Regions from separate parts of the Sideroxydans lithotrophicus ES-1 genome, predicted to be linked through region 3. Evidence: predicted binding sites of a transcription regulator. Region 3 holds the regulator's gene; each other region holds the start of a gene.
What was found. Region 3 encodes sigma-54, which starts transcription at its own class of promoters, with help from an activator protein. Its sites were predicted from a motif close to TGGCACNNTTCCTGCT; they were not measured.
Positions count from the first base shown of each region.

Region 1: the regulator sigma-54 is predicted to act here: its motif matches at 2,429-2,444, upstream of SLIT_RS03585 (integration host factor subunit beta).
Region 2: the regulator sigma-54 is predicted to act here: its motif matches at 4,320-4,335, upstream of SLIT_RS09035 (glycogen/starch/alpha-glucan phosphorylase).
Region 4: the regulator sigma-54 is predicted to act here: its motif matches at 1,971-1,986, upstream of SLIT_RS00770 (nitrate- and nitrite sensing domain-containing protein).

Region 1 covers NC_013959.1:722,343-729,750, forward strand. The annotation lists gene SLIT_RS03575 (PaaI family thioesterase) at 1-500, opposite strand, end outside; gene SLIT_RS03580 (PA0069 family radical SAM protein) at 777-1,841, shown strand; gene SLIT_RS03585 (integration host factor subunit beta) at 2,029-2,316, opposite strand; gene SLIT_RS03590 (ABC transporter permease) at 2,585-3,592, opposite strand; gene SLIT_RS03595 (ABC transporter ATP-binding protein) at 3,589-4,473, opposite strand; gene lipB (lipoyl(octanoyl) transferase LipB) at 4,499-5,146, opposite strand; gene SLIT_RS03605 (HP0495 family protein) at 5,226-5,495, opposite strand; gene SLIT_RS03610 (D-amino acid aminotransferase) at 5,492-6,346, opposite strand; gene SLIT_RS03615 (D-alanyl-D-alanine carboxypeptidase family protein) at 6,357-7,408, opposite strand, start outside.
Region 2 covers NC_013959.1:1,818,500-1,825,907, forward strand. The annotation lists gene clpP (ATP-dependent Clp endopeptidase proteolytic subunit ClpP) at 1-372, opposite strand, end outside; gene tig (trigger factor) at 375-1,679, opposite strand; gene SLIT_RS09035 (glycogen/starch/alpha-glucan phosphorylase) at 1,774-4,278, opposite strand; gene SLIT_RS09040 (glycoside hydrolase family 57 protein) at 4,758-6,506, opposite strand; gene glgC (glucose-1-phosphate adenylyltransferase) at 6,536-7,408, opposite strand, start outside.
Region 3 covers NC_013959.1:436,480-443,887, reverse strand. The annotation lists gene SLIT_RS02195 (KpsF/GutQ family sugar-phosphate isomerase) at 1-291, shown strand, start outside; gene SLIT_RS02190 (KdsC family phosphatase) at 291-812, shown strand; gene lptC (LPS export ABC transporter periplasmic protein LptC) at 812-1,399, shown strand; gene lptA (lipopolysaccharide transport periplasmic protein LptA) at 1,380-1,967, shown strand; gene lptB (LPS export ABC transporter ATP-binding protein) at 1,964-2,686, shown strand; gene SLIT_RS02170 (RNA polymerase factor sigma-54) at 2,717-4,147, shown strand; gene hpf (ribosome hibernation-promoting factor, HPF/YfiA family) at 4,164-4,487, shown strand; gene SLIT_RS02160 (PTS sugar transporter subunit IIA) at 4,544-4,999, shown strand; gene hprK (HPr(Ser) kinase/phosphatase) at 5,153-6,088, shown strand; gene rapZ (RNase adapter RapZ) at 6,238-7,083, shown strand; gene SLIT_RS02145 (NusG domain II-containing protein) at 7,086-7,408, shown strand, end outside.
Region 4 covers NC_013959.1:161,915-169,322, reverse strand. The annotation lists gene SLIT_RS00775 (CmpA/NrtA family ABC transporter substrate-binding protein) at 1-121, opposite strand, end outside; gene SLIT_RS00770 (nitrate- and nitrite sensing domain-containing protein) at 672-1,937, opposite strand; gene SLIT_RS00765 (hypothetical protein) at 2,287-3,294, opposite strand; gene SLIT_RS00760 (hypothetical protein) at 3,397-3,945, opposite strand; gene SLIT_RS15745 (hypothetical protein) at 4,391-4,747, opposite strand; gene SLIT_RS00755 (response regulator) at 4,894-5,532, opposite strand; gene SLIT_RS00750 (sensor histidine kinase) at 5,538-7,408, opposite strand, start outside.

The DNA of each region.
Region 1 (7,408 bases), 290 kb from region 3:
TGTCCGGGCTTGGCCCGTTTCTTCAGCGAGAGCGTCAATTTGAATCTGGCAACCGGTTCAAGGCCTGATGACGGGACGGTGGCAATGACCTCGACCTGCCGCTCGACCCGCTCATCAGATGCTGCAGCCTGGGCGACCAGATCGGCGATCTCCTTGCCCTGACTACAGCAAAATTCCACTTCACCCTCGGCGCGCTTGAGGAACCCAGCATTGAAATCCTTGAACACGAGCGCGATGTGTTCCGGTTGCCGCCTGATCAGGTACATGGCGAGCGCTCCGGCTGCGCAGTCGGCACCGACACATAACACGCCGAAGTACATGGAGCCGAGGTGATTCCTGGTCCTGCGCCGCAGTGGGATCCTGACCACCATCCGCTCAGGCGAAACTTCCGCGACTGAAATGCCAACATAGGACAGCAGGGGGATCTTGGTGAGCCCGAACCAGCGCAGCGAGAAGCTCTCCCGTGTTCTTTCAGTGAACAGTTTGCGTAACCGATTCATTGATTGGACGGGTGGGCTGACATGCAAAAAGGCCGGTGCGGAATTTGTTCGCTCATGGCGTTCACTCTAAACACTCCCTGAATCGAGCGCAACACTCGAAGGCATTCGCCGCTACGACAAGTGGCGATGTTTGGTCGAGTGAAGTTGAATCAGCGCCCCTCATGCCCATTTGACAATGCCTCTCTTGACGCCATATAGTTGCGACAGAACGAACGTTCTGAGTCGATTGGGGGAGTCGAAAGAGCGTTGGCAATGATGCGAGTGGACTGGGATCGAATGAAACATGAAGTGGCAAAAGGCCGGGGTGCGACGCTGCAGATCGAGGGGCGTTTCGAGAGTGCGGTGCGCGAGCGTATCGACGACGGCTGGAGTGCTGCAGACGAAGAGTTGCCGCCATTCAGAACGACAGTGACAGTGGAGCGCGCAAAGAGCGTGATCCAGCGCCACGATTCGCCGGACCTGCCGCTCGACCATACGCTCAATGCCTATCGCGGCTGCGAGCACGGCTGTATCTATTGTTATGCGCGGCCTTCGCATGGTTACCTGAACCTTTCGCCCGGACTGGATTTCGAGACCAGACTGTTCGCCAAGCCCGATGCGCCGAAGCTATTGCGCGCTGAACTGGCGAAGCCTTCCTATCGATGTTCGCCCATCGCGCTGGGTTCGAATACCGATCCTTACCAGCCGATCGAACGCGAGTGGAAGATCACGCGACAGATACTGGAGGTGCTGGCAGAGTGCAGGCATCCGCTCTCCATCGTGACCAAGTCGGCGCTGATCGAGAGAGATCTTGATTTGCTGGCGCAACTGGCGCAAGACGGCCTGGTGCAAGTGTTCATCTCCGTCACCACGCTGAACGCAGAGCTGGCGCGCAAGCTGGAACCGCGCGCAGTTTCGCCGCGTCGCAGATTGCAGGCTATCGAGCGCCTCAACCTGGCGGGCGTGCCGTGCGGCGTGATGGTCGCGCCGGTGATCCCTTTCCTGACCGATACGGAAATGGAGAATGTGCTGCAGGCGGCATACGACCACGGTGCGCGCTCAACGGCCTATACCTTGCTGCGTTTGCCCTATGAGCTGAAAGACCTGTTCAAGGATTGGCTTGCTACGCATTACCCGCTGAAAGCGGAACATGTGATGAGCCGCTTGCGCGAGATGCGCGGCGGTCGCGAGAACGATCCGGAGTTCGGCACGCGCTTTACCGGAAATGGGTTGTTTTCGCAGCTGCTGTCCAGGCGTTTTGACCTTGCATGCGAGCGCTTGGGATTCAATCGCGGGCAGCTGGCGCTGGATACGACGCGCTTCATCAAGCCGAATCGGCATGGGCAGCGTAACTTGTTTTAGCAGAAGCAGGGGCGTGATTAAAAGTGGAGCGGCATTCTTGTTTTATCAGCTTGGCGGGGTGAAGCGAAAATACCACCACACTAGTTCGACGGGTTGATCGAGTCGGCTATGGTGATCGCGGCGATCATGGGCATGGTTCTTTCGATCAGCCAATAGAAAACCTCAGCTACTCTTGATTTCGGTGCCTTCATTTTTCACCTTGGATGGGCATTTCTTTTAGCGCTTTTCCCGGCTTGAATCGCGGATGGTATTTGGCAGCAACCTCAATCTTCGCGCCAGTCTTCGGATTGCGACCATTGCGCGGTTTTCGGTAATTCAGGCCGAAGCTGCCAAAACCGCGGATCTCCACGCGATTGCCTTTCGAGATGGTCGTTGCCAATTTATCCAGGATGACCCTCACCCCAAGCTCGACATCTTTTGCCTGCAGGTTCGGCGTTTGTTCGGCCAACTTGGAGATCAGGTCGCTGCGATTCATGGAAGTGTCTTTCATCCTGTGAAAAAGTGGGCATCCCGGAGGATGCCCAAATGGGTGGGAGAAACATGAAAGTAGCAGAACACTGATCTGCAGCACTTTCAGTTGATCAGTCAGCAAACACTGTGCCAAGATATGTGCCACTATTTATCAATAGCTTAGCTTGGTAGTGGAGGGCAGGCAGGGAAATGGCCGCACCAAGAAGCGGCCTGGCGCACAGCTTTGGTGAACAATTCAGATATGGAAGCAGGGTGGCTCTGGATCGGCGCCGTCATTCCCACTTGAACACATACGCGCCGATGGCCATGAAGATCGCGCTCATGACGGTGAGCGTCCAGATCTGCGGCATCACCTGGGACAGCGTGGCGCCCTCGTTCATGATCGCGCGTGCAGCAGTGATCATGTGGGTCAGCGGGAAGATCAGCGACAGCTTCTGTACCCAGACCTGGGCTCCTTCCAGCGAGAACCAGGCGCCCGACAACAGCATCATCGGCCAGGTCACGATATTGAGGATGCCGCCGGCCAGTTCTTCGCTGGCAGTGCGCGCCGCAATGAGCAGGCCGATGGAGATCATGCACATCGCGCCCAGTGTCGCGACCAGCAACAGCGTCCAATAGGAGCCCTGCATGTTGAACCGGATGAAGAGGTTGCAGCCGCCATAGACGATGGTGGTGACCAGCATGATCAACAGCAGGCGCGAGACCAGCTGCGCGAACAGGAACTGGAAGGCTCCCAGCGGGGTCGCTTTCAGGCGTTTGAGGAAGCCGTTCTTGCGGTAGCGCACGATCACGAAGCCGACGCCGAACAGGCAGGCGAACATCATGTTCATCCCCAGGATGCCGGGCAGGAACCAGTCTACATAGCGTATCTCCGCGCCTTCCACGGTCTGGCGTTCGAAACGGTGCCCATCCGTACCCCAGACGATGCGTTCGAGCAGGTAGCCGTTGGGGGAGCTCGAATTGATCCAGTATTTCGGCGCACCGCTGACGTCGATCAACATGTCCATCTGATGGTGTTCGACCTTGCCGACGGCGACATGCAGGTCGTCGTAGGGAATGTACTGGATGAACTTCGTCGACTGCAGTGCCGGGGCGACGCTGTGCAATCTGTCGAGCCCGCCCACGACGCCGATCTTGTAGATCTCCTTGTTGTTGCCGGAGAAGGTAAATGCCAGGCCGATCACCAGCATGAACGGCATGGCCAGGTTCCATGCCAGCGCGGAACGGTCGCGCAGGAATTCCATGTTGCGGGCGTGCAATACGGCGAGGAACTTCTTCATGGGCTGACCTTCTTTCCGGTCACGTTGATGAACAGGTCTTCCAGCGTCCATGCGCGGATGCGCAGGTGATCGAGATTGACGCCGTTTTCGATCAGTTGCTGCAGTGTGTGGTGCAGGCGGTTGGTCCTGATCTCGTGCATGTCGCCGGCCTGGATAGCGCTCAGACCCAATCCGCCAAGCTTGCCTGCCGCGTCGGTATCCGGGATCTGCAGTATCACGTCGCCAAAATGTTCGGACAGCAGATGCTGTGGCGTACCCTGCGAGACGATACGCCCCTTGTCCATGATGGCGATCTCGTCGCAAAGCGCATAAGCCTCTTCCATGTAGTGCGTGGTCAGTACGATGGTCTTGTTGCGCGACTTGACCAGTTTGACCAGGTCCCAGAAATTGCGCCGCGCTTGCGGGTCGAGTCCGGTCGTGGGTTCATCCAGGAAGATCAGCTCGGGATCGTTGATCAGGGCCAGGGCGAGCAGCAGGCGTTGCCGCTGTCCGCCGGAGATCTTGCGGGTGTCGCGATCAAGGATATCCGCCAGCGAGCAGAGTTCGATCAGTTCGGCAATCGGCACGGTGCGGTGATAGAGCCGTTCGAACAGCTCCAGCGTCTCGCGCACCGTCAGGAACTCCTGCAGCGCAGTGTGCTGGAACTGTATGCCTACCTCTTCGCGATACCTTGCCCCCAGTGGTTCGCCTTTGTACAGCACCGTCCCGCTGGTCGGAAGGTGGATGCCTTCCAGTATCTCGATGGTCGTGGTCTTGCCCGCGCCGTTGGGGCCGAGCAGACCGAAACAGATGCCGGTGGGTATGGCAAGGTCGATATGGTCTACAGCAAGGACGCCGGGGTATTGCTTGACCAGATCGGTGGCGGTGATTATGGGAGGCATGTCGCAATGGTCCGGCTGTTGAGAGTCACTGTTCGAGCAAACGTTTTTTGTCCAGGTGCCGCTGCAGGCCGTGCACCAGATTCTGGGTCAGTTGCGCCTGCAGTTCTTCCCATGGCACGGTGATGCCGAGTTCGATGGCCTGGGTGACGCGCAATCCTTCGTAGCCGCAGGGATTGATGTTGTCGAACGGAGACAGGTCCATGTCCACGTTGAACGACAAGCCATGGTAGCTGCAACCCTTCTTGATCTTGAGCCCCAGCGCGGCGATCTTGGCATCGCCGACATACACGCCGGGCGCATCCTCGCGGCCTTCCGCTTGTGCTCCATATTCCGCCAGCAGGTCGATCACGGCTCGCTCCATCAGGCGTACCAGTTCGCGCACGTTGATCTTCCAGCGGTGCAGGTCGAGCAGCAGGTAGGCGACGATCTGGCCGGGGCCGTGGTAGGTGATCTGGCCGCCGCGGTCGATCTTCACCACCGGGATGTCGGTTGGATTAAGCAGGTGCTCCGGCTTGCCTGCCTGGCCTTGCGTGTAGGTGGGCGGGTGCTGCACCAGCCATATCTCGTCCACGGTGTCGGCGCTGCGCTCGGCAGTGAAGCGCTGCATGGCGCGCCAGGTCGGTTCGTAGTCGACCATGCCCAGTGCTTTGATGTGGATTAATGGGTGTTGCATGGAGCATTCCTCCTCTTTACCTCCTTACCAAGCCTTATCCGCTTTGGGGGGAAAGGGTTGGCGAGGAAGGCAATGTCTATTACAGCACCATTTTGACCATCGGGTGCGAAGTCAGATCGCGATACAGATTGTCGAGCTGTTCGCGCGAGGTGGCGCGGATGACGCAGGTAAGGCTGATATATCTGGCATTGCTGCTGCTGCGCATCTCGATGGTCGCGCTGTCGAAGTCGGGCGCATGCGCCTGCACAACTGCGGCGACGGCTTGCGCAAAGCCTTGCTGCGCTTCCCCGAACACCTTGAGCGGGAAATCGCAGGGATATTCGATGAGGGATTCTTTGGGGTCGATCATTTGCGCATCACGTCCCGTTTGAAAGCCTGGTAGAGCGGATGCAGTCTGGCGAACATCGCGCCGGGCCTGCCGTTGCCCACGGGTTTACCATCGAGTGTGGTGACGGCAAGCACTTCCTTGGTGCTGGAGGTGAGCAGCAGTTCGTCGGCGCCGAACACCTCTGTTTTCGTTATGCGCCGCACCTCATACGGGATGCTGTTGGCGGCAGCGAGCTCAAGGATGACATCATAGGTGATGCCGGGCAGCATCAGGTTGTCCTTGGGCGGCGCCAGCAGTTTGCCGTTCTTCACCACGAAGATGTTGCTGGCGGCGCCTTCGGTGAGGAAGGCGTCGTCGCGGATCAGGATGGCTTCGGCACAGCCCGCCTCGACAGCAGCCTGCCGCAGCAAGACGTTGGGCAGCAGCGCGATGGACTTGATGTCGCAGCGCAGCCAGCGATTGTCGGCAACGGTGATGCAGGCGATGCCGCTTTGCAGCAGTTCCGCAGGAGGCGTGGTGAGCGGGTTGCTCAGCGCGAATACGGTCGGCGGTACCGGCGGGTTCGGGAAAGCGTGATCGCGCTTGGCGACGCCGCGGGTGATGTGCAGGTAAATGTATTGGTCATCCGGCTCGTTGCGGGCGATGAGTTCGTAGAGGACGTCTGCCCACTTGTTCTCGCTGTGCGGGTTCTTCAGCTTGATGCCGTCGAGACTGTGCTGCAGGCGCTGCAGGTGCTCCGCAAGGCGGAAAGGGCGGCGCGAATACACCGGGATGACTTCGTAGACTCCGTCGCCGAAGATGAAGCCGCGGTCCAGTACCGACACCCTGGCTTCTTCGATCGGCATGAATGAACCATTGAGGTAAATGGTCATGCTTACTCCTTTACTGGAACAGCAACCGGATGTTGTCCACTCCGCGCGAGAATACGTTCGCCAATGGTATATCTTCCAGCGCGACCACGGGCAGGTCGAGGAAGGGTTTGTCGCTCAGGGTCAGGTGCAAGGTGCCGATCTGCTGGCCGCGGTCGATCGGTGCAAGTATCGGTTGCTTTGTCTCCAGCGTGGCTTTGAGCGCATCGCGTCGGCCTTTGGGTATGGTGATGTAGCGATCCGCACGAAAGCCGATCTCGACTTCTTTTGCGGTGCCTTTCCAGACATATTTGCTGCTGACCAATTGATCCTTGGCATAGAGCCTGATCGCTTCGAAATCCTGGAAACCGTAGTTCAACAGGCGCTGGCTTTCGCTGCTGCGCAGCTTCTCGGTTGCGGTGCCGATCACCACCGAGATCAGGCGCCGTTCGTCGCGTTTGGCCGAGGCGACCATGTAGAATTCCTCGGATTCGTTATTGCCTGTCGCCAGCCCGTCCACAAAGGGGTCCATCCATAGCAGACGATTGCGGTTGAACTGGTTGATGCCGTTGTATTGATATTCACGCTGCGAGTAGATGTGGTAGTACTCGGGGAAATCTCGCACCAGCGCGGCAGCGATCAAGGCCAGATCGTGCGCACTGCTGTAGTGCTGTGCATCGGGGGTGCCGGTGGCATTGACGAAATGCGTATCCTTCAGCCCCAGCTGCTGCGCCTCGTTGTTCATCGCGTCGGCCAGCGCCATTTCATGATTGGCGAGAGTCTCCGCCAGCACCCGTGCAGCATCGTTGGCGGACTGCACGATCAATCCGCGCAGCAATTCTTCAACTGACACCTCCTTGCCGGCAGTCAGGTACATGCGCGGCTCATCATTTTGCATGCGCGTGGCATAAGCCGATGGCAACAGTTTCCGGGTAAGCGATAACTTGCCCTGCTTGATCGCGCTGAACACGACATAGGCCGTCATCAGTTTGGTCAATTGGGCTGGCGGGATATGCGCGTTGGCGTTCTGTTCCACCAGGAATTGCCCGCTGGTGTAGTCGTACAGTGCGTAAGAATTGGCAGCGA
Region 2 (7,408 bases), 1.4 Mb from region 3:
GCCCTTTGCACCTGCCTGCAGAAGGAATGCGCCCATCGATGCGGCCATACCGATACACAGCGTAGATACCTGCGGCTTGATGAACTGCATGGTATCGTAGATCGCCATACCCGCCGAGATGGAGCCGCCCGGCGAGTTGATGTAGAAATGGATATCCTTGTCCGGATTTTCCGATTCCAGGAACAACATTTGGGCAACGATCAGATTGGCGGTATGGTCATTGACCTCGCCAACCAGGAATACCACACGCTCCTTGAGCAGGCGCGAATAGATATCGTAGGCCCGCTCTCCTCGCCCGCTGCTCTCAACCACCATCGGAATCATGCCGATGTCCTGCGGTTCCATCATCAGCTTGGTAGAGCTATTCAACATGTTCAGTTACTCCCCATCAATTCGTTCAGCGTGACTGCCTGATCGCCGACCTTGGCACCAGCCATCACCCAGGCGACCACATTATCCTCCAGCACGAGATTTTCGACTTCACGCAGGCGCGCAGGATCGGAGTTATACCAACGCACCACTTCTTCCGGATGCTCGTAGCTCTGCGCATATTCCTGCACCAGAGCCTTTACCTGTTCAGGCTTGGCTTGCAGGTCATGCTTCTTGACCAACTCAGCCAGAATCAGGCCGAGCTTCACGCGCTTGGTCGCACGTTCGACAAACATATCCGCCGGCAATTGCATCCCCTTGGGGATTTTCATTCCGCGCGACTCCATATCCTGCAGAGTCTGCTGCATCAGGTTTTGTGCCTCACTTTCCAACAGTGACTTGGGCACTTCCAGCTCAGATATCTTGAGCAACGCGTCCATTGCGCTGTCTTTATTGCGCACCTTCACCCGACGCTGAGCCTCGCGCCCGATGTTGTCGCGGATCTCGGCTTTAAGCTTGTCCACATCGCCGTCCTCCAGGCCAAGAGATCTGGCGAACTCGGCATCGACTTCAGGCAACTCCGCCTCTTCCACTGCATGCACGGTGATAGTGAAAGTCACTTGCTTGCCGGCCACTTCCTTGCCGTGATAATCCGCGGGGAAAGTCATGTCGAAGGACTTGGTCTCCCCTGCTTTCATACCGACGATGGCCTTTTCGAAATCCGGCAGCATGCGCCCGACCCCAAGCACCAACGGAACATCCTTGGCTTCGCCACCTTCGAATACGACTCCGTTCAGCTTGCCGTAATAATCGATGCGAACCTGGTCGTCATTACGAGCCGCACGATCGGTTTTTTTGAACACTGCACGCTGCTTGCGCAATGTCTTGATGGTCTCTTCCACATCCGCATCGCTCAGCGTGAATGCAACGCGATTTACGCTTACGTCCGAGATATCGCCCAGGGTGACTTCCGGATAAACCTCGAAAGTCGCGCTGTACTCGATCTGCGGCGCGTTCAGGTCCGCAGTCTTGATCTCGAACTGCGGATAGCCGGCCACTTGCAGCTTGTTGGTAACGGCAGCCTCGGCAAAAGAACGTTGCAGGCTCTCGCCCAGAACTTCCTGTTGCACCGATGGCCCGTATTGCTGCTCCAGGACTTTATACGGCACTTTGCCCGGACGGAATCCATGTACTTTGGCGGTCCGGCCGATGCGCTTCAGCCGCGCTTCCATTTCGCCGCGCAATTGTTGCTGGGGGATGGACGCATTCAAACGGCGCTGCAATCCACTCAAGGTCTCTACATTTGACATACTGACACTTCCTTTGAATTTAGGCTGGCTTCACAAAACGAATATCGCGGACAGAATGATACATGAAACGGGGCGGGATGGCCCGCCCGCCCGTTTACTCAACATGTGCCGGCACTTGCAGCAGGTGCCAGATATCGCGGTTATAGTCCTGTATGGTGCGGTCGCTGGAGAACTTTCCGCTGGCTGCGGTATTGAGGATACTCATGCGAGTCCAGCGTTCGCGATCACGATATGCGGCAGACACCTTTTGCTGGGCAAGCACGTAACTGCGGAAATCCGCAGCCGTCAGCCATGGATCCTGCGGACTCATGATCGCCTGTACGACAGGATCGAACAGCCCCGGCTCGAACAGGTTGAAATGTCCGCTTTCCAGCAAGTGCATCACTCGCGCCAGCTCCTTGTCGGACGCAACGATAGCGGCTGGATCATAATGTCCGTGAGCTGCCTCGACCTGCTCGGCAGTCAATCCGAACAAAAAGAAGCTCTCCGCTCCGACTTCTTCGCGGATCTCGATGTTGGCTCCATCCAGCGTACCGACGGTGATCGCTCCGTTCATCATGAATTTCATGTTGCCCGTACCCGATGCCTCCTTGCCCGCCGTGGAAATCTGCTCGGACAGGTCGGCGGCCGGACAGATCACCTCCATCGCAGAAACACGATAGTCCGGCAGAAAGGCCAGGCGCAACAGACCCTTGGTTGCCGGATCGTGATTGACGACATCTGCTACCGCGATCACCAGCCGGATGATGCGCTTTGCCATGATATAGCCCGGCGCAGCCTTGCCACCGATCAGCACACAACGCGGCGTCCAGTCGGCAATATCGCCACTCTTGATGCGATCATAAAGATGGATGACATGCAGCACATTGAGCAACTGGCGTTTGTATTCGTGGATACGCTTGACTTGCACATCGAACAATGCAGAAGTATCGAATTCGACGCCGCAATCCTTTGCGACCATCTCGGCCAATTTTTGCTTGTTGGCCTGTTTCACCTTGTACCACTCGGCCCGGAACTTCTTGTCATCGGCAAATTCGCGCAGCGCCGTCAATCTGGACAGGTCGGTTCGCCAAGCGTCACCGATACTCTGGTCGATCAGTGCGCTCAGCAACGGATTGCTTGAAGCCATCCAGCGACGTGGCGTCACTCCGTTGGTCTTGTTGTTGAACCTGGCCGGCCACAACTCGAAGAAGTCATGGAACAGATGCTGCTGCAACAGCTTCGAATGCAGCGCAGCCACGCCATTCACGGAATGAGACGCCACCACTGCCAGATAGGCCATGCGTATCTGCGGCACGCCGCACTCTTCCACGATGGACATGCGCCGCTCGCGCTCCGTATCGCCGGGCCAGCGTGAAGACACCTCCTCCATGAAACGGGCATTGATCTCGTAGATGATCTCCAGCAATCGCGGCAACAGTCGCCCGAACATATGCACCGGCCAGCGCTCCAATGCTTCCGGCAACAGCGTATGGTTGGTATAGGCCATCGTGTTCGAAGTGATATCCCACGCCTCATCCCAGCCCAATCCATGTTCATCCATCAGCAAACGCATCAGTTCCGGCACGGCACAGGTGGGATGAGTATCGTTTAATTGAAAACAGTTCTTTTCGGCGAAGCCGGTGAAATCATTGCCATTCTTGTTCACCCATTGGCGCAAGACGTCCTGCAGGCTCGCTGACGCCAGGAAATACTGCTGGCGCAAACGCAGCTCCTTGCCGTTCTCGCTGGCATCGTTCGGGTACAAGACCATGGTGATATGCTCGGCGGCATTCTTGGCCGCGACCGCCTCGGTATAACTGCCGGCATTGAATTCATCCAGGTTGAACTCTTCGGTGGCTGTCGCTTTCCACAGACGCAAGGTATTCACAGTGCCGTTGCGATAGCCGGGTATCGGCATGTCATAAGGCACGGCGACCACATCCTGGGTATCCACCCAGCGTGCGTGCAAACCGCCATCCGATCCGGTATAGAAATCGGAACGCCCACCGAATTGGATGTTGACCGCGAATTCCGGCCGTTCGATCTCCCATGGATTGCCGTTGCGCAACCAATGGTCCGGCTCCTCCATCTGGCGCCCATGTTCGAGCTTCTGGCGGAACATGCCGTATTCGTAGCGGATGCCGTAGCCCGTCACCGGCAGTTGCAGCGTCGCACAGCTATCCAGGAAGCATGCCGCCAAGCGGCCCAGGCCGCCATTGCCCAGGCCGGCATCGCTTTCCAGTTCTTGCACCTCCTCCAGATCCAGACCCAGATTGCGCATCGCTTCGGCGCTTGCCCCTTCCAGATCCAGGTTCAATAGCGCATTGCCCAAAGCGCGCCCCATGAGGAATTCCAGTGACAGGTAATAGGCCTGTTTGCAATCGGACTCATCGTAGGCGCGCTGCGTCCTGCGCCAGCGCTCGACCAAACGGTCGCGCAAAACCAAAGCGCAGGAAGAATAAACATGGTGCGAAGACACACTCGCCTTTTCCCAGCCAAGGGTGTGATTGAAATAACGACAAAAATCCTCCTCCACACCGATGGCATTCATGCCCAGTGGCGGAATCTTCATCGTGCCAGGATGCTTGGCGAGAAAAGGCTTATTGACCGTATTCATTTCATTCCCAATGATTTATAAATTGGTTGCTTTATAACAACAGCAACATTGATGCCAAGCAGCAGTTAACACAAGAACACGGAGCGTACTCGAAAGTCATCACTTCGTCGGCCGACGTTATCCTGAATATCTGCACATGGTGTTCAACCCTGCCCTGACAACAACAGCGTCTTCCATTCTCCGAATCAGACACCGGCACCAACTCGGTGCAGTCCGAACCGACCGGCACAAAATCGCCTCGTTAGACGTTCTCCATGAACATGCGGACCGCAATAATATTAAAGCAACCGGTCCGCCCCCGTGTGCGGATATGGGAATCGCTCAAGCACTCGATACAAAGCGGGCTGACGTCGGAAAAAACCATGACTGTATGCAAAAGTCACATGCGCCCAATGGGTAAGTTTTCCCACAAACGGGAATGAATGCCGACAGTGTAACAACAAAGCTGACGGCCATGCCTACAACCATTCTGGCCAGGATCAAACGGCTTCGGAACGGCGCATGGCTCCGCCCATGGCCGGCTCTCCAGTGCCTACGCTGATCACATGCTGCAACTCAAGGGGCGGCGGCAGTTTGAGCAGGCGATACAGATTTGAAAGGTTGCGACGGAACAGCGCGTCGAAAGAGGCCACGCTCATCGCCGAATTGTAATCGCCGAACCACCAGAACCAGTCAGAGCCTTCGCAATCCGCAAGCTGCTCGGTGGCCAGCCGCATCTCATCGGCATTCAAGCGCCCGCTCGACATGACGATGTCATAGCTGCGCTTGGCTTCGCACAACAAATCCCAACCGCGATTCTTGTCGGCAGAACCGATCCAGGTGCTGAACGTCCCATACACCCAGCTGCCCGCCACCATCTGTTTCAATTTGCTCGCCGTCACAGGCGAATCCGGATCGTTCAGTGCCCGTACGCAATCATGGAAAGTAGTGGTGCAGATATCGGCATGACTTTCCAGTCTGGAATAGAGTTCCGACAGGAAATAATAGGCGTTGTAGGGATAATATTCCCACGCGTTTTCGCCATCCAGGATCACGGTGACTACCGGGTCGTCGTCACCCGGCGCATTGCGCAGTATCTCCTCCAGATGATGGACGAAATCGGCTGCCGCATCATCGCCCTTCCACTTTGCGTATTCGAAGCCTATCTTGTCCGACAAACCGTCATCGCGGAAGAAACAATGGATCGGCTTGCCGCCCGTCTCGACCAGATAAGGCTTGTACAGATACCCCGAGCTGCCCGGCAGCGGGTTGTCGTTCATCTCGCGCCGCAGGCTATTGGCCAACACCGCCTGCCCGGTCGCAGTCCATTCGCAACCGTGTTCCGCCAGCAGCTTCAACGCAGCTCGCGACACACCGCCTTCGGAAGGCCACATGCCGTAAGGTACGGTTCCGAAATTTTGCCTGTGACTCTCCACGGCATTGGCAAGGTGGGAATGCACTCGCGACAGTCCGCCCGGATAGTGCGATGCCTGAGGCAATGGCGCGTTCGGTTCGCTTTCACGTGCTGCAGCAAAGTCCAGCAACAGCGGCACGATGGGGTGGTTGTAAGGTGTGGACGATATTTCGATCTGCCCGCGTTCCGCAAGTTTGCGATACCGCGGCACGATGCCGGTGATGATCTCCCCGATCAGATCGAACAACTCCTTGCGCTCGGTATAGGTGAACTGGCTGCCCTTGGTCATCAACCGGGCCACCAGTTCGCTGCTGCGGCGCATACTCTCGCCCATCCAGACGAGGTGGTACCAGACCAGCAGGTCGGCCAGATATTGTCCAGACAGATAGGTCACATTCTCGCGGCCATGCCCCTCCACCAGCTTCTGCAGGTCGAACAGGTGCTGATAGGCCCGGTACGGCTTCAGCATCTTGGTATGGTTGCTCTTGAAACAACTGTCCAGGATGTGTTGACGCGCTTCGTCGCCCAGCTCGTCCAGCCGCTCGTGATTCAGCATCCCGAGCAACGCATCGCGAATGTCGCCGCTCTTGAACTGCCGTTCGTAATCCTGCAGTTGCTCGACCAGGATGGGCACGAAGTTCACCACTGCCCTGGCTTGCGGATGCTGTTCCAGGTGGAATGCCATATCGGTGTAATCCTTCATGGCATGCAGATAAGTCCATGGCAGCACGAACTCGCCATTCAGGTACTCGCGATAATCCGGCTGATGCATGTGCCAGCACAGGATCAGATGCAGCTTCTTGTTGACGTTTTGCTTCGTATTGCTTTGTGGCATGGTACTTTCCAATGATCGTCCTGAGAAGCTTATCGAATGTGATGTATCGACTGGCCCAGCATGTCCGGCGTCACCAGGGTGACACCGCCTGGGGAAACGTGGAAACGTTGCGCATCTTCCTCCGGATTCAGGCCGATCTTCATCCCGTCCGGAATCACGCAATTGTTGTCGAGCACCACGCGGTGCAATTTCACATCTTCGCCGATGCGTGCACCGGACAATATCACTGAATCGGAGACCTCGCTGCGCGAACCCACCCTGATATCCGAGAACAACAATGAATGCTGCACTCTGGCACCGCTGATGATGCAACCGCCTGAAACCATGGAGTCGATGGCAACACCACGCCGGTCGTCATCGTTGAACACGAACTTGGCTGGCGGCAGCTGCTCCTGATAGGTCCATATCGGCCAGCTCTTGTCGTACAGATCCAGAGCGGGAGTCACGCTGACCATCTCCATGTTGGCTTCCCAATAAGCATCGATTGTTCCGACATCGCGCCAATATGAATCGACGCCGTCCTGATTGCCGACGCAACTCTTTTCAAAACGGTGCGCATACACACGATAGCGGTCTATCAGGTAAGGGATGATATCGTGACCGAAATCATGCGAGGATTTCTTGGTGTCGGCATCGCGGATCAACTGCTCGTACATGAATTTGGCATTGAACACATAGATACCCATGCTGGCCAGGATGCGTCCGGGCTTGCCCGGGATCTCATCCCCGACAGGGGGTTTCTCGGTGAACTTGACGATACGGTCCTTGTCGCCAACGGTCATCACGCCGAACGAAGCGGATTGGCCGGCAGGCACCTCGACACAGCCCACCGTCATGTCGGCATCGCTGCTCACGTGATATGCCAGCATCTCACCGTAGTCCATCTTGTAGACGTGATCACC
Region 3 (7,408 bases):
CGCAAGGGCCTGGGCATGACTGCGATCGTGGACGACCACAAGCGCCTGCTCGGCATCTACACCGATGGCGACCTGCGCCGCACACTGGAAAAGAAGCTGGATTTCAGCACCACCCTCGTCAGCACCGTGATGTCGAAGAACCCGCGCAACATCGGCCCGGATGAACTGGCGGTCGATGCCGTGCAATTGATGGAGAAGTACAACATCAGCCAGTTGCCGGTGGTGGACGCCGACAAAAAACTGGTCGGCGCACTGAACATGCATGACCTGCTGAAGGCGAAAGTCATCTGATGTCACTCGCCGAACGAATCAAACCTCTGCGCCTGGTTGCCTTCGACGTGGACGGCGTGCTCACTGACGGCGGCCTGTATCTTTCCGATTCCGGGGAAGAGTTCAAGCGCTTCAATTCGCTCGACGGCCACGGCCTGAAGATGCTGAAGGCATCGGGCGTGGAGCTGGCCATCATCACCGGACGCACTTCGAAGTGCGTCGAGTTGCGCGCCAGGAATCTCGGCATCACCCGTTTGTATCAGGGCGTGGAGGACAAGCTGGCAACGATGCAGGCACTGCTGGCGGAACTCAAGCTGGCACCTGAGGCCGCTGCCTTCATGGGCGACGATGTGGTCGATCTTCCCGTGATGCGCCGCGTCGGATTGGCGCTGAGCGTTCCCGCGGCCCCGCAGATCGTCCGCGACCATGCGCATTACGTCAGCCAGCGCGAGGCCGGGCATGGCGCAGTGCGCGAAGTGTGCGAACTGATCCTCGGCGCACAGGGCACGTTAGAGGCGCAACTTGCGCCCTACCTGAAGTGATGTTCGCAAACCGGTTCTTCGACAAAGCGCGCTCATGGCTGCCATTGTTGCCATTGCTGCTGCTGTTGCTGGCCACTTACTGGCTCGATAAGCAGGTACAGCCCCTGACCCAGGCCCAGAACCAGCAACGCCACGATGTCGACTATGTCGTCGATAGTTTCTCCGCCGTCACGCTGAACCTGCAAGGCCGGCCGCGTTACACGCTCTCGGCAGAAAAACTCTGGCATTACCCGGACGACGACAGCACCCATCTGGAGATGCCGAAGGTCACCAGCCTGTATGCGGACCGCCCGCCGACCATCACCTCGGCGCAGACCGGCATGGTCTCCAGCAAGGGAGACGACGTCTACCTTTACGATGACGTAAATGTCGTGCGCCCGGCCAGCGGCGACCTCGGCGAACAGCGTTTCGTAACCGGCTATCTGCATGTCGTGCCCGATCGCGACTGGGCGGAGACCAACCAGTCGGTGGTGATGACGAACCAGTACAACATCATCCGTGCCGTCGGCATGGAACTCGACAACCAAGCGCGCACGGTCAAATTGCTATCGCGCGTCAGGGCCAACCATGAGCCGAACCGCAATTAATGCCGCACTGTGCAGCCTGCTGCTGATGGGCTGGAACAACCTTGCGCTCGCCGAACACGCAGACCGCGACAAACCTATCCATGTGGAATCGGATCGCGTCGTCATCGATGATGCGAAGCAAACCAGCGTGTTCGAGGGCCAGGTGGAACTCACCCAGGGAACGTTGTTCATCCAGGCCGAGAAGATCGTGCTCACGCAGGATAAACTGGGCAACAAGCACTGTACCGCCACCGGCAGCCCCGCCAATTTCCGCCAGAAACACGAGGGCACCGATCAGTATATGGAAGGCTATGGCGACCGCATCGAATACGATACACGCACCGAAACGGTGGATTTCTTCGGCCATGCCCGGGTCAAGCGCGACCAGGATGACGTACAGGGCGACCACATCGCCTACAGCACCCGTACCGAGGTGTTCGAGGTCAGCGGCGATCCGACCCGCCTCAACGACCCCGACAAAGGGCGAGCGCACGCAGTGATCCAGCCCAAGGCCAAAGAGCCGGCCAGCGGCTCGGCAGCGCCACTCACCATCCAGACCAGCCCAACCCTTTCAAAGCAAAAACCATGAGCGAACTCAGAACCGTCTCGCTGAAAAAACGTTATCGCGCCCGCACCGTGGTGCAGGATGTCTCGCTGTCCGTGAAGAGCGGCGAAGTGGTGGGACTACTGGGCCCGAACGGCGCAGGCAAGACCACCAGCTTCTACATGATCGTCGGCCTCGTCGCCGCCGATGGCGGCGAGATCTTCATCGACGACCAGGACATCACCCATTTGCCCATCCATCGCCGCGCGCGCCTCGGGCTGGCCTACCTGCCGCAGGAGGCCTCCATCTTCCGCCGCCTGACCGTGACCGAAAACATCAAGGCAGTGCTCGAATTGCAGGGCTATGCCCCCGCCGAGATGGACGCACGACTGGAGGCATTGCTGAACGACCTGCACATCACCCATATCCGCGACAATCCCGCCATCAGCCTGTCCGGCGGCGAACGCCGCCGCGTCGAGATCGCCCGTTCGCTGGCCACCGACCCGCGCTTCATCCTGCTTGATGAGCCTTTTGCCGGGGTCGACCCCATTGCCGTGCTGGATATCCAGAAGATCATCCGCTTCCTCAAAGAGCGTGGCATCGGCGTGCTGATCACCGACCATAACGTGCGCGAGACGCTGGGCATCTGCGACCGCGCCTACATCATCAATGCCGGCTCGGTGATGGCCGAAGGCAAGCCCGAGGAAATCATCTATAATGAGGGCGTGAGGAAGGTGTATCTGGGCGAGCACTTCAAGTTATAAGATAGCGCCGCACACACGCCAAAACCAGTAATGAAACACTCTCTCCAACTCAGACAATCCCAACAACTGATGCTGACGCCGCAGTTGCAGCAGGCTATCAAGCTGCTGCAACTCTCGACGCTGGAGATCAATCAGGAGACTGCGCGCCTGCTGGACGAGAATCCTTTCCTCGAACGCGAGGACGACAATACCAACCAGACCTACAGCGGCAACAGCAGCACCGATACCCCCGCCCCATCCAGCAGTGCCGAAAGCAGCGAGCCCGCCGAAGCGGAATCACGCAACGACAGCAACGAATGGCCGGAACCCTCGTTCTCATCGACCTCCGCTTCCAGCCCGGATGACGAGGACGACGGCTATTCGGAGGTCGCTGCCGAAAAACCCAGCATGCGTGAGCACTTGCTCTGGGAATTGAACATGAGCCAGATGGATCCGCGCGACAAAAAGATCGTCGGCCTGCTCATCGATGCGCTGGACGAGAACGCCTACCTGTCGCAGCCGCTGGAAGAGATCGTCGAGCTGCTGCCGCCGGAACTGGATATCACCCTGGACGACCTGGAAACGGCGCTGGTGCAGCTGCAGCATCTGGATGCCCCCGGCATCGGTGCGCGCAACCTGAGCGAATGCCTGGCGCTGCAACTGCGCGACATGCCTGAAGATGTGCCGGGCCGGGACCTGGCTTTGACCATCGTCAGCCAATATCTGGATCTGCTGGCCGCCCGCGACTTCAGCAAACTGAAAAAGACCCTGCGCTGCGATGACGATGCCCTGCGCTGCGCCCAGGACCTGATCGTGCATCTGCAACCCAAACCCGGATCTGCTTTCGAGCATCGTGCGGCAGACTATGTGGTGCCGGATGTGCTGGTGGAACGCCACGGCGGCATCTGGCGCGCACGCCTGAATCCGGAGGCCATGCCGCGCCTGCGCATCAATCAGGTGTATGCCAACATCCTGCAGCAGCGCAACGAGAAGAACGCGCAGGAGATGGCCGGCCAATTGCAGGAAGCGCGCTGGTTCATCAAGAACCTGCAGCAGCGCTTCGAGACCATCCTGCGCGTGTCGCAGGCCATCGTCGAGCGCCAGCGCCAGTTCTTCGAGCACGGCGACATCGCCATGCGCCCGCTGGTGCTGCGCGAGATCGCCGAACAGCTCGAGTTGCACGAGTCCACCATTTCGCGCGTGACTACGCAGAAGTTCATGCTCACCCCGCGCGGCATCTACGAATTCAAGTACTTCTTCGGCAGCGGTCTGGCCACCGAAGCAGGCGGCGCGTGCTCCTCCACCGCCATCCGCGCACTCATCAAGCAACTGGTCAGCGAGGAGGATGCCAAGCACCCCCTCACCGACAGTCGCATGTCCGAAATCCTGGCACAGCAGGGCATATTGGTCGCCCGCCGTACCGTGGCAAAATACCGCGAGGGCATGAACATCCTTCCGGTAAATCTTCGTAAATCACTCTAACCATAAGGAGCAGGCCATGAACCTCAACCTCACAGGACGTCATCTCGAAATCACCCCGGCCATCCGCGAGCATGTGCTCAGCAAACTGGACAAGGTCAAACGTCATTTCGACAACGTGATCGACATCAACGTGATCCTGTCGGTGGACAAGCTGGTGCAGAAGGCCGAGGCCAACGTCCACGTTTCCGGCAAGAACATCTTCGCCGAGACGGAAGACAGCAACCTGTATACCGCGATCGATGCATTGGTCGATTCGCTGGACCGCCAGGTGCTGAAACACAAGGAAAAACACACTGCACGCCGCCACGACGAATCCGGCAAGCACAGCGCTGCAGAATGAAACAACACAGGGCAATCAGAAGTGGTTGCCCTGTTTTTTCGCAATGGTGAATCAGCATGAGTCTAATCAGTAAGATCCTGACCCCGGAATGCGTGCTGCTGGATAACGAATCGGCCAGCAAGAAGCGGGTGTTCGAGCGCGTCGGCCTGTTGTTCGAAAATACGTTGGGCATCGCCCGCAGCCAGGTGTTCGACAGCCTGTTCGCGCGCGAGAAGCTGGGTTCCACCGGATTGGGCCAGGGCGTGGCCATCCCGCACGGTCGCGTGAAGGGTTTGCGCGATGCGGCGGCAGCCTTCGTCAAGATGCAGAACCCCATCCCCTTCGACGCACCGGACGGATTGCCGGTGAATTTCATTTTTGTACTGCTCGTTCCGGAACGGGCAACCGACCTGCATCTGCAACTGCTGGGCGAACTGGCGCAGATGTTCTGCGACAAGACCTTCCGCGACCAACTGCAGGCCACCGATGATCCGGTCGCGATCCAGAAGCTGTTCGCCGACTGGCAAGGATAGATGCAACAGATGCCTCTTAAAATTCAAATTTCTAAGTCAGGCAAGGCGCGCGCGACAAATCGTAGCGCCGCATATGTTGGTATATGTAAGCAAGATTTTTCGCGCGCAACGCGGCATGACGACGAAACTTTGGATTTTTAAGAGGTATCTGTAATGGCCCAGGTCAATATCCAGCAACTCTTCGAAGACAAGCAGGAACGCCTGAGCCTCGTCTGGGTGGGCGGCGAAAAAGGCACGGATCGCGTGCTGGAAAGCGAAGTCGTCAACGCCTCCAACCGCGGCCTGATCGGCCACATGAACCTGATCCACCCGAACTGGGTGCAGGTACTGAGCAGCACCGAACTGGATTATCTGCACGCGCTTTCTCCGGCGGAGCTGGCCACCGCGCTGACCCAGCTGGAAGAAGGCGAACCGCTGTGCCTGATCGTGGCTGGGGAAACCGAGATACCGAAGGGCCTGCTGGATTTCGCCAACCGCACCCACACCCCGCTGTTCCGCTCGCCGCTGGGCAGCGTGCAACTGATGTGGATGATCCGCCACTACATCGTCAAGGGACTGGCCGATTCCACCACACGCCACGGCGTGTTCCTCGATGTGCTCGGCGTCGGGGTGATGATCACCGGCGACAGCGGCGTGGGCAAGAGCGAACTGGCGCTGGAACTCATCACGCGCGGCAGCGGCCTGGTGGCGGACGACATCACCGAGCTGTACCGCATCTCGCCGGAAACGCTGGAAGGCCGCTGCCCTGACCTGCTGCGCGATTTCCTCGAAGTGCGCGGCTTGGGCATGCTCAATATCCGCACCATGTTCGGCGAGACGGCGGTGCGCCGCAAGAAGAGCCTGAAACTGATCGTCCATCTGTATCGCCCGCCCTTCGACGACCTGTCCAAGCTGGAGCGCCTGCCCACCTCCGGCGTCGAGGAGATCCTGGGAATCAAGATCAGCAAGGTGGAGCTCCCGGTGATGGCGGGCCGCAACCTCGCCGTGCTGGTGGAAGCCGCCGCACGCAATTTCGTGCTGCAGCAGCGCGGCATCGACACCATGAAGGAGTTCATCGAGCGCCACGAGCAGCACATGCAGGAGCAGTAAATAATGGATGCGTCTAATAATCGTCGCGAGCAAGCATGAGTGCAAGGAGCCGCACAGTGAATGACGAGACATACCTCACAGGTAGGCAAGGATTGAACGAGCATGCGACGCAGCAATCGTGCTGCGCAGCAGATTAGTAGAGGCAGACTATGCAGCTGTTCCTGATCAGCGGCTTATCCGGCTCCGGCAAGAGCGTCGCTCTCAATGTACTGGAAGACAGCGGCTACTATTGCGTGGACAACCTGCCCGCCGAACTGCTGCATGTGCTGACCAACAATCTGAAGTTGGCCGGCATCAGGAAGGTCGCGGTCAGCGTCGATGTGCGCAGCGGCAACAGCGTCCTGTTGTTGCCGCAATACATCGAAAAATTGCGGCAACAACAAGTAGATGTGCACGTGCTTTTCCTCGACGCCAAGAACGAGACGCTGGTGAAGCGCTTCTCCGAGACGCGCCGTCTGCACCCGCTCAGCGATGGCGTGAAGACGCTGCCGGAAAGCGTCGCCCTCGAACGCGAGCTGCTCGCCGAGATCGCCAACATCGGGCATCACATCGACACCAGCGACCTCAATGCCAACGCGCTGCGCGCCTGGATCAAGCAGTTCATCACACTGGACCGCGCGCGCCTGACGCTGCTGTTCGAGTCCTTCGCTTTCAAGAACGGCTTGCCGCTGGATGCGGACTTCGTGTTCGACGTGCGCTGCCTGCCCAATCCGCATTACGACCCGGTACTGCGTCCGCTCACCGGGCGCGACCAGCCGGTGATCGACTTCCTGGAAAACACGGCTGCCGTGCAAAAGATGTATGCCGACATCTGCGGCTTCGTCGAAAACTGGCTGCCCAGCTTCGTCGCCGACAACCGCAGTTACCTCACTGTCGCCATCGGCTGTACCGGCGGGCAGCATCGTTCGGTCTACTTCGCCGAGAAGCTCACACGACATTTCAGGTCGCAGCAACAGGTGCTGTTGCGTCATCGCGAACTCGCGCAGCAAGCCTGACCGTGTTCCACCATATCAAGCCCGGCGACTACCTCACCCTGCTCACCGGCATCCTGTGCACTGTCTGGATAACGGTCACCGTCTGGTCCGGCGGCGCGGCAGACAAGGCCATCATCCGCAGCGGCGGCAAGGTGTTCAAGGAAGTGCCGTTATCGCGCGACCAGCAGATCGAAGTGCCCGGACCGCTCGGCACCAGCATCATCAGCATCGAAAAGAACAAGGCGCGCATCAGCTCCGACCCCAGCCCCAGGCAATACTGTGTGCGCCAGGGCTGGCTGCAGCAGGCAGGCGAGATCGCCATCTGCCTGCCGAACGAGGTGAGTGT
Region 4 (7,408 bases), 270 kb from region 3:
GCGCAACACAATTCAGTGCGAGCACACACGCAACGATTGCCGTACTTTTAAGAAATCCGCGACGAGGTTTACAGTTGCCGTTTACGGAAACGGCCGTTCCATTTGTAGTTTCACTTTTCATGTTGCGTTCTCCTTGAATTAACCGCCATATATAAAAGACAACATCTTTAAACGATCTAATAAAAAAGCGTCCGACTACGCATTTGCGCAGTGGGACGCCTTTGTCCTTGTACTCATTTTCCGAACCGCCATTGGTTCGCTACTGACAATTGCGATGCAACAGTCGTGCCACAACTTGGCGGGTACGTCTATTGCCTATGCAATCAGCAAGATAGAATGATTCTCCGTTTTTCTTTGAGTTTCATTAGCATGATTTAACGAACTGAATTGGTGCATGACTTTATTTGGTGGCCACAAATGTGCACCCCTTATGCGCGTATATTCAAACTGAATTCTTTGTATATCCGTTGGCACGATACGGACAGGATGACATCGCCGCCCGGGTCAAAACCATCATTAACTTGGCCTGTTGCTGGATATTTGTAGTTTTCGTGCCGATCCGGGAGTCTGCGCCATAGGGCAGATTCCCGGATCATTGAAATACTCAATGGGAGTTTTCAGCTCCTGTATGGTGCGTTTGAGATCGGCACTGCCCCGAGTTTGTGCGGAATTCAGGAAACCGCTGCGAGCGTCAGAACCGCTTCGGCCACATCCGCCAGTCGCCGGTTCTGCTCCATGGATGCATTGCGCAATCTTTTGTAAGCAGCATCCTCGCTGAGATTGAAGCGCGCCATCAGGATACCTTTGGCACGCTCGATGGTTTTCCTCTCGTCCAGCGCGCGCCGTGCCGCAACCAGCTCGGTCTCCATGCCGGCCAGCCGCTGGGACTGAGCCTGCAGCACGTCGACTATCGACCGTCTCTGACCGGCTTCACCACCGGCATGTGCCACAAAGCTCAGTGCATTCTCGACTGGTATGGCGGGGTTAAAGAATTTGTCGGCCAACTCGGCGCTCGCGGGCGGGTGCTCGCGAAGCGCCTTGAGCAGTCCTTCCGAATCCTGCAAATCGGACTCAGCCTCGTTGACAAGCGAAGCGCAGAGTTCTTCAAGGCGGTCCACCAGCGTGCACTGTATAGACCAGATTGCTGTCAGGCGCTCGCTGCATGTTTCGAACCACTTATCGCTCAGATTTGCGTCGAGGGCGGTGGTCTGCCTGGCATTGCACAACATCCGCCGCATGCGCTCCAGCTGCGCGATGCAGGATGCATCCTGGACTTCCTGCCACTGGGCCATCAGCTGCTCTTCTATGAATTCACCAAATACCTGGAAGTGGCGTTCCTGGGCGTCGATGAGATGCAAGATTCTTTGCTGGTGGACATCGTCGCAGATGCCTGAGGCGAAGGACAACGCCCCGACCGCACGCTCTCTGCCTGCCAGCTCCTTGCCCTGAACCAGATTGAAGAACGCGACCAACAAGCTGGATATGCGCGGATCGACCGTGGAATCAGCCACCTCGAAGATCAGGGAAACCAGGCCGGCGATCAGGCGGCTGAATGCTGCGATAGAGTCATCCGCAGTCAGCTTCTGTTCACTGATTCGTATTCTGAGTTCGGGAAGTTCATCCAGACCGAGCAGAACCCAGGCCATCAGGTGCAGAAGCCTTGCGTTGCCATAGATGGCTCGCTTCAACTGCGGCTCGAACGCAGTCCGCAATTCGCGCTCCACTGACTCGGATTCCGCGGCCAATTCCAGGCGTATGTCGGCAAAGCGATCTCCAGCCGAGGCGAGGAAGATGCCTGATGCACCGCGTTCGGCCTGCAGATTGTGAATCAAGTGGCCGACTACGCCGACGAACTGCGACATTGCGGCCAAGTGCTTTAACTCCTCGATCTGGAGTTGTTTGGCAAGCAGGACGATCTTTTCCGCTGACAATTTCATGGTTTGCTTATGACTGAATGATGTTCAATCATAAGCAAACCATGTGCCATCAAATCAGATATGCCCTAAGCGTTTTCCGATAACTCACTGACCGTGCCCTTGCCAGCAACTGAAAATGTCCATATTCATCGGATATGAACGCTAAGGAAAAATGAAAACTCCCTTACGGAATGAGGGAGCTTTGAGGTGGTGCGCCGGAAGAAGTGAATCTGGGCACTGGGAAGTGCAGTTGCCTATCCCTTAATAAAAATAATCTGCGTCAATATCTCGAGCATGGTGCAATAACAGAGAAACCGATGCCTGAGTTTGTAAACAATGCAGTTCGACCCAATATTATTATATATACGTTCTACAAATCGTCCCCCTCGTACGTGATGTCAAGGATACACTTCGCCCAGTAACCGCCGGCATCATCAAGTTGTTTATAAGCAGTACAACCTTCTCTTACCCGCATGTCCGTAATCACGCCATGTATAGGCACACTCCCGTTATGCCTTCTTTCTGCAACCCATTTTTCCGCTTCTCTCTTAAGTTGGGCGATATCTTGCTCAATCGCAAGTTCGGGCCTGGCAGCCCTGGCCCCATTGTCATTGAAGCCATCATGAACATATTTTTTCCTGCGTGTTTGGTTGGTGGAATGCTCGCCCTGCACTGTAGCTCCAATTACAGCAGGCGTTACCCCTCCCCCATAGACATTGGTAGAGCCACCCGAATTGGACTGCATAGATGACGAGTTGCGTGCTCTGTCCATCAACTCATCGGCAGCACGCTTTTCCTTGGCCTCTCGTTCTGCACGTTGCGCTCGACTTCTCTCCTCTGCATCAATATCGGCCTGCTTCTGCTGGATAGCCCTATCTTGAAGTTGCTTTATTTGACGCGCATTAGCCTGGTCTTGCTGCGCATAATCATTAAGTTGGCTCTGGAATTGCTGAAAACCCGCCCTCATTGCTCCATCAGTGGCGCGAACCGATTCGTTATTTTGCCGAATACGCTCTGCTTCTTGTTCTGCTCTTTCTTGATCCTCCCGTTGCTGGGTCTTCTTCAGATTAATCGCAACCTGTTCCATGCGCATCCGATGCAGTTCGTCTATACGCCCGCCGTTTTTAAACTCACACGGAGACTCTTTCTTTTCGTTATACCCCTCTAGATTATAGTAGCTCCGACAAGTACCAATACCATCCGGCCTTCCATTACTCAGCACTCCCTTAAAGTCTAAACCCGCAAAGTGATACCACCCCTCCTTGTCGGCCAAAGCGACCGGGGCGGAAATAGATGCGTAATGCGGCACCTCTACCTCAGCACAACCAGCCAGTAAGTAAATTGAGACGATCAAAATTAATGTTTTCATATTGTCCATTTTTTATTCACCTTAGCCATTAAGATTCATATGACGTTTGACTAGTGGCGCGTTTGAGACGCATGCATTACAGGGGATTGGAATTTTCTTTACTCTACTTTGCTATTTAGTTGTTCTATTTAGTTCGGATATCATTTTCCTAACTAATAGTTTGGATTCTTTCTTATACGCCTTATCCTCGTCGGCAATCAGCGGGGCTGTGAACCCTGACATTGTCGTTAATAGGATAGTCGCTTCGGTTTTCATTAAGAGCGCTCCATTTTGATAAACTTCAATTTCGACAGTTTGCGTGGTCTCGCCTCCGTTGTAGTTTGGAATTAATCCAAGCGACCCCAAGGTAAGCAAAGCTCCCAAGAAGCTTCCAGATTCCCACTTGTTGTCAACTGTCACCATTGAGATATAAATCCCGTTCGGGACCGGTTGTCGACTAGGCGCCTCTTCAACTGAAGAAAAGAGTCCGGTTTCCTCTAAAGCGTGCAAAACATTCGTTCCCGCCCATACATAAGCTTTTTGTCCTGGCATTATTTTTGGTCTAGCCAAGTTCTGTTGCTCATCCCAACTATATTTATAAGATGCGTCATAGTATGTTTGACAGCCGCTTAATAAAAATAGGGAGGCTGCTGCCATTACAAACATAAATATGCGATTCATTAATACATCTCCTCTTAATAAATTGAAAACTTACAACCAAAGTTCTTCAATTGGCCATGCAACATTCTTGGATAAACGCTATCAACGAGATATTCCTTGCAGGCAAATCAATTTGTTATGCAAACGTTAATCAATAATCACAAATGGCACATTTAGCAATCTGCCAAGACCCGTCTGATGTGCCCGCATTTATATTCCCGGTCGCGAATGAAAAAAGCGTACGTCACATGAAATATAGGCCCAATTTGATGTGGTACGCCTAGAGAGATAAATTGGGAACTGAGGAAAGAAGATTCTTTCCAAGAAATTTCAGCATCCAGATCAAATATTCTCAGTTTGCTGAATACTCTGACCTGAACGCTGTGTGGCTTCATCTTGTAAGTTAGCCTCGATCTGGACACCTAACCACACCGGAGAAGACAGGCGGTCGGCTAATTAGTAGCCGTTAATAATCGTCCACTTTGTAGCTCTCCAACAAAATTTGATTACAGCCACCGTATTTTGTATTCACGCCACATTGATATGCGGATGCGTCATCAGTCTCACCGGGACCCATTGACGAATGGCACATTCTTTCTCTATTGCCGTTATTGGCCACGATAGTCCAGCAAATGCTTGCACTTCTATTTCCATTATTGGTTACTTTGACATAACCGGATCCGCCGCCAGCACGAGAGCATACTGACATTTCTACCGGATATGCTCTGTGAGTCCATGTTTGGCAATCGTCCTGCTCAGCCTTCGATGCCGACGCTAATCCTAATGACAACACTGATGCTGCTACCAATAGAAACTTCTTCATCTAATCCCCCTGTTAAGTTAAGAACTACTAAACATTATTTAGACTCCTAATGCGCATGCATGGAGGTGAAGCCGCGTGGAACATTATTTTGTATGGTGTGTTTCGTCTATCCCACGAACGAGGGAGCCGGACGAGAGGTAAATAGATTAAGTACTGATCAAGCCTCGCCGTATTGCTTCAACAGTGGCTTCTGCGCGAGAGGAGATATCAAGCTTGGAGTAAATCGAGCGCACGTGCGCGATAATGGTATGGGCACTCACGCTGAGCAGTTGTGCAATCTCTGTGCGGCTTAATCCCTTGGCGATATAGGTCAATACCTCTTCTTCGCGCGCAGTGAGTGGTACCAGCAACAACGATGTCGCAGGGGTTTGTTTGGCCAACTGCATGATGCGTCGGGCCACTGGTGGCGAGAGTGGTGGAGCGCCATTCAGAATCCCGTGGAGATCACGGATCAACTGCTCGTCCGTTTGATCCTTTAGCAAATAGCCATCGGCACCAGCGTTTAGTGCAGGTAGCAGATGAGCATCGTCGTCATATGCTGTAGCAACGACGCAGTACCCCGCCAACCCTTGCATTTTGGCCCGCCGGAGTATATCCACGCCTGTTCCATCTGGGAGATTGAGATCAACCACTATCAGATCGAACGATTTCGAATCTAACGCAGAATAGCCTTGGGCCACGGTGGCAGCCTCTGTGACATTCACCTCCCCGAATGCCTGACGCAACAAACCAGCGAGCCAGTGGCGGATATCTTCAAAGTCTTCTATCAGCAGTATGCTGTTCAAGGTCTTCACTTATGGTATGGCATTTGTACGGCAAGATAGCAATATTGCTTGTCTGCTGCCTGGCGCTCAATCCCCCATTCGTGGGAGCCGTTCATTTCTGCAACGCGAGACTTGATATTATGCAATCCTCTGCCCGGCACCCAACTGGATGGCTCGGTCAGTGCACCATCACTGCTGATTCGCAGGAAGAGCCCCCCGCTATTCAGGCCAACTTCCATGATTATATTTTCTGCCTGAGCATGCCTGATCGCATTGGTGATCGCCTCTCGCGAAATTCGGCGCAAGTTGATGTGTTGCTGCGAATTGAGCATGACTGCAGGCCATCTCTCTGGAGAACGCCACTCAAAATGGACCCCCAACCCTGCCAGCTGTTCACGCGCACCGGCTTCGATGTCGGTAATCACATCGGCAAGCTGCGCCTCCTCTGCACCGAGGACGTAGATGACATCACGCAAGCCGCGCAATGCATTGCGCGCGACCTTGCTGATTGTGGGTTCACGCGTTTGGTGGATCAGTGATAACAATCGTGCTGCAACATCATCGTGCAGATCTCGTTGGATGCGATGACGCTCTTCCTGCGCCCCCTGCTCGCGCGCCGCGATTATGTCCCGCGAATAACGCATGAGTTCCAGCAATCGGTTTGCCAACTTTACATCCGTGGAAACAAACAACCGTTTCCCCTGGCCGCAACAGAAAAGCTCCATCGCTCCAAGGCCGTCAAGGCTGGGAAGTTGCAGCACCAGCCCACCCTGTTCGATGATTGCGGCCTCGCGTCTGTCCGGGCTCACTTTCACCGTGAGTGGATCGAATATGCGCTCGATGATCTGCCGCCACTGCTGATCCGGCGTTACTCTTTGTCGCTGCAGCATGAGTGCGTCCACCAGATGTGGCAGGGCATGATCCAACGCTCTGCTGCTGTTTCCCGAGAAGCGCCCCCAGAACCACTGGCGTGCCAGAAGATAAAATCCTCCGACAACCATCGCTAAGCCGCCCGATGTAATTTCTGTCAGGTGCCACCAATAGACAAAAAGCGCATCGGCAATCAGGGCAATTGTTATGAAGATCAGCCATTGCCACGCCTTAAACCACCAGTGCTGCAGATCAAATTGCTGGTAGCGAATGTTGCCAATGGAAAGTCCTAGATAAAACACAAACACCGAACCAAAAGTAAGCACGGTGGAGGTAATGGGTTTGCCCGTTAATATGATGGGAATGCAAAACAGTACAACGTTAAGCCCCAGTGTGATCAACATGGTTGTCAGCATCCACTTGAGCATTGCGCGTTCCAGTGGTGCGCCCAGGGATTTGCGCCACTGCAGGAACGTGAATAGCACCAGTATGAGGAAGGCCACGACAAGCGGCGCATAAAAGGGGTGGATCGGCCAACTCCACTGCATCGTCTCGTTGAGCCATGTTCCAGCACCCCAAATAGCTAATATCCAGACCGCGGGGCCACTACCCAATTTTCGCGGGCAGTACCAGAAGGTGGAAATCGCAGCATAGGCGAATACGACGAAGCCGAGGTGACTGGCAGACACCATGGCATAAAAGAGGTTTGACGGCATCACAAGTTCGCGTGCCACATAGATACCGCAGCAGTAGGATGCCACCATAAACCCCATGCCCGATATCGCCAGAGCCCTTGCAACCGGGTCTTTGCGCCGCAGGCTCCATGCGCTTATACCGAGGAGAAAAGAAGTTCCGCCGAAGATTACCAGCCACCAGAACACAGCAGGCAGCGCTGTCGGTCCCGGGATGGCGAGCGGGTTGATTTTGGCTCTCCGGCCATCGTCCAGAATAACGGTGAATGATGAAGATGAAATGGCCTCCCAAACCCGTTGCTGAAGGTCCATAAACTCATTGTATTCTGCGTAGC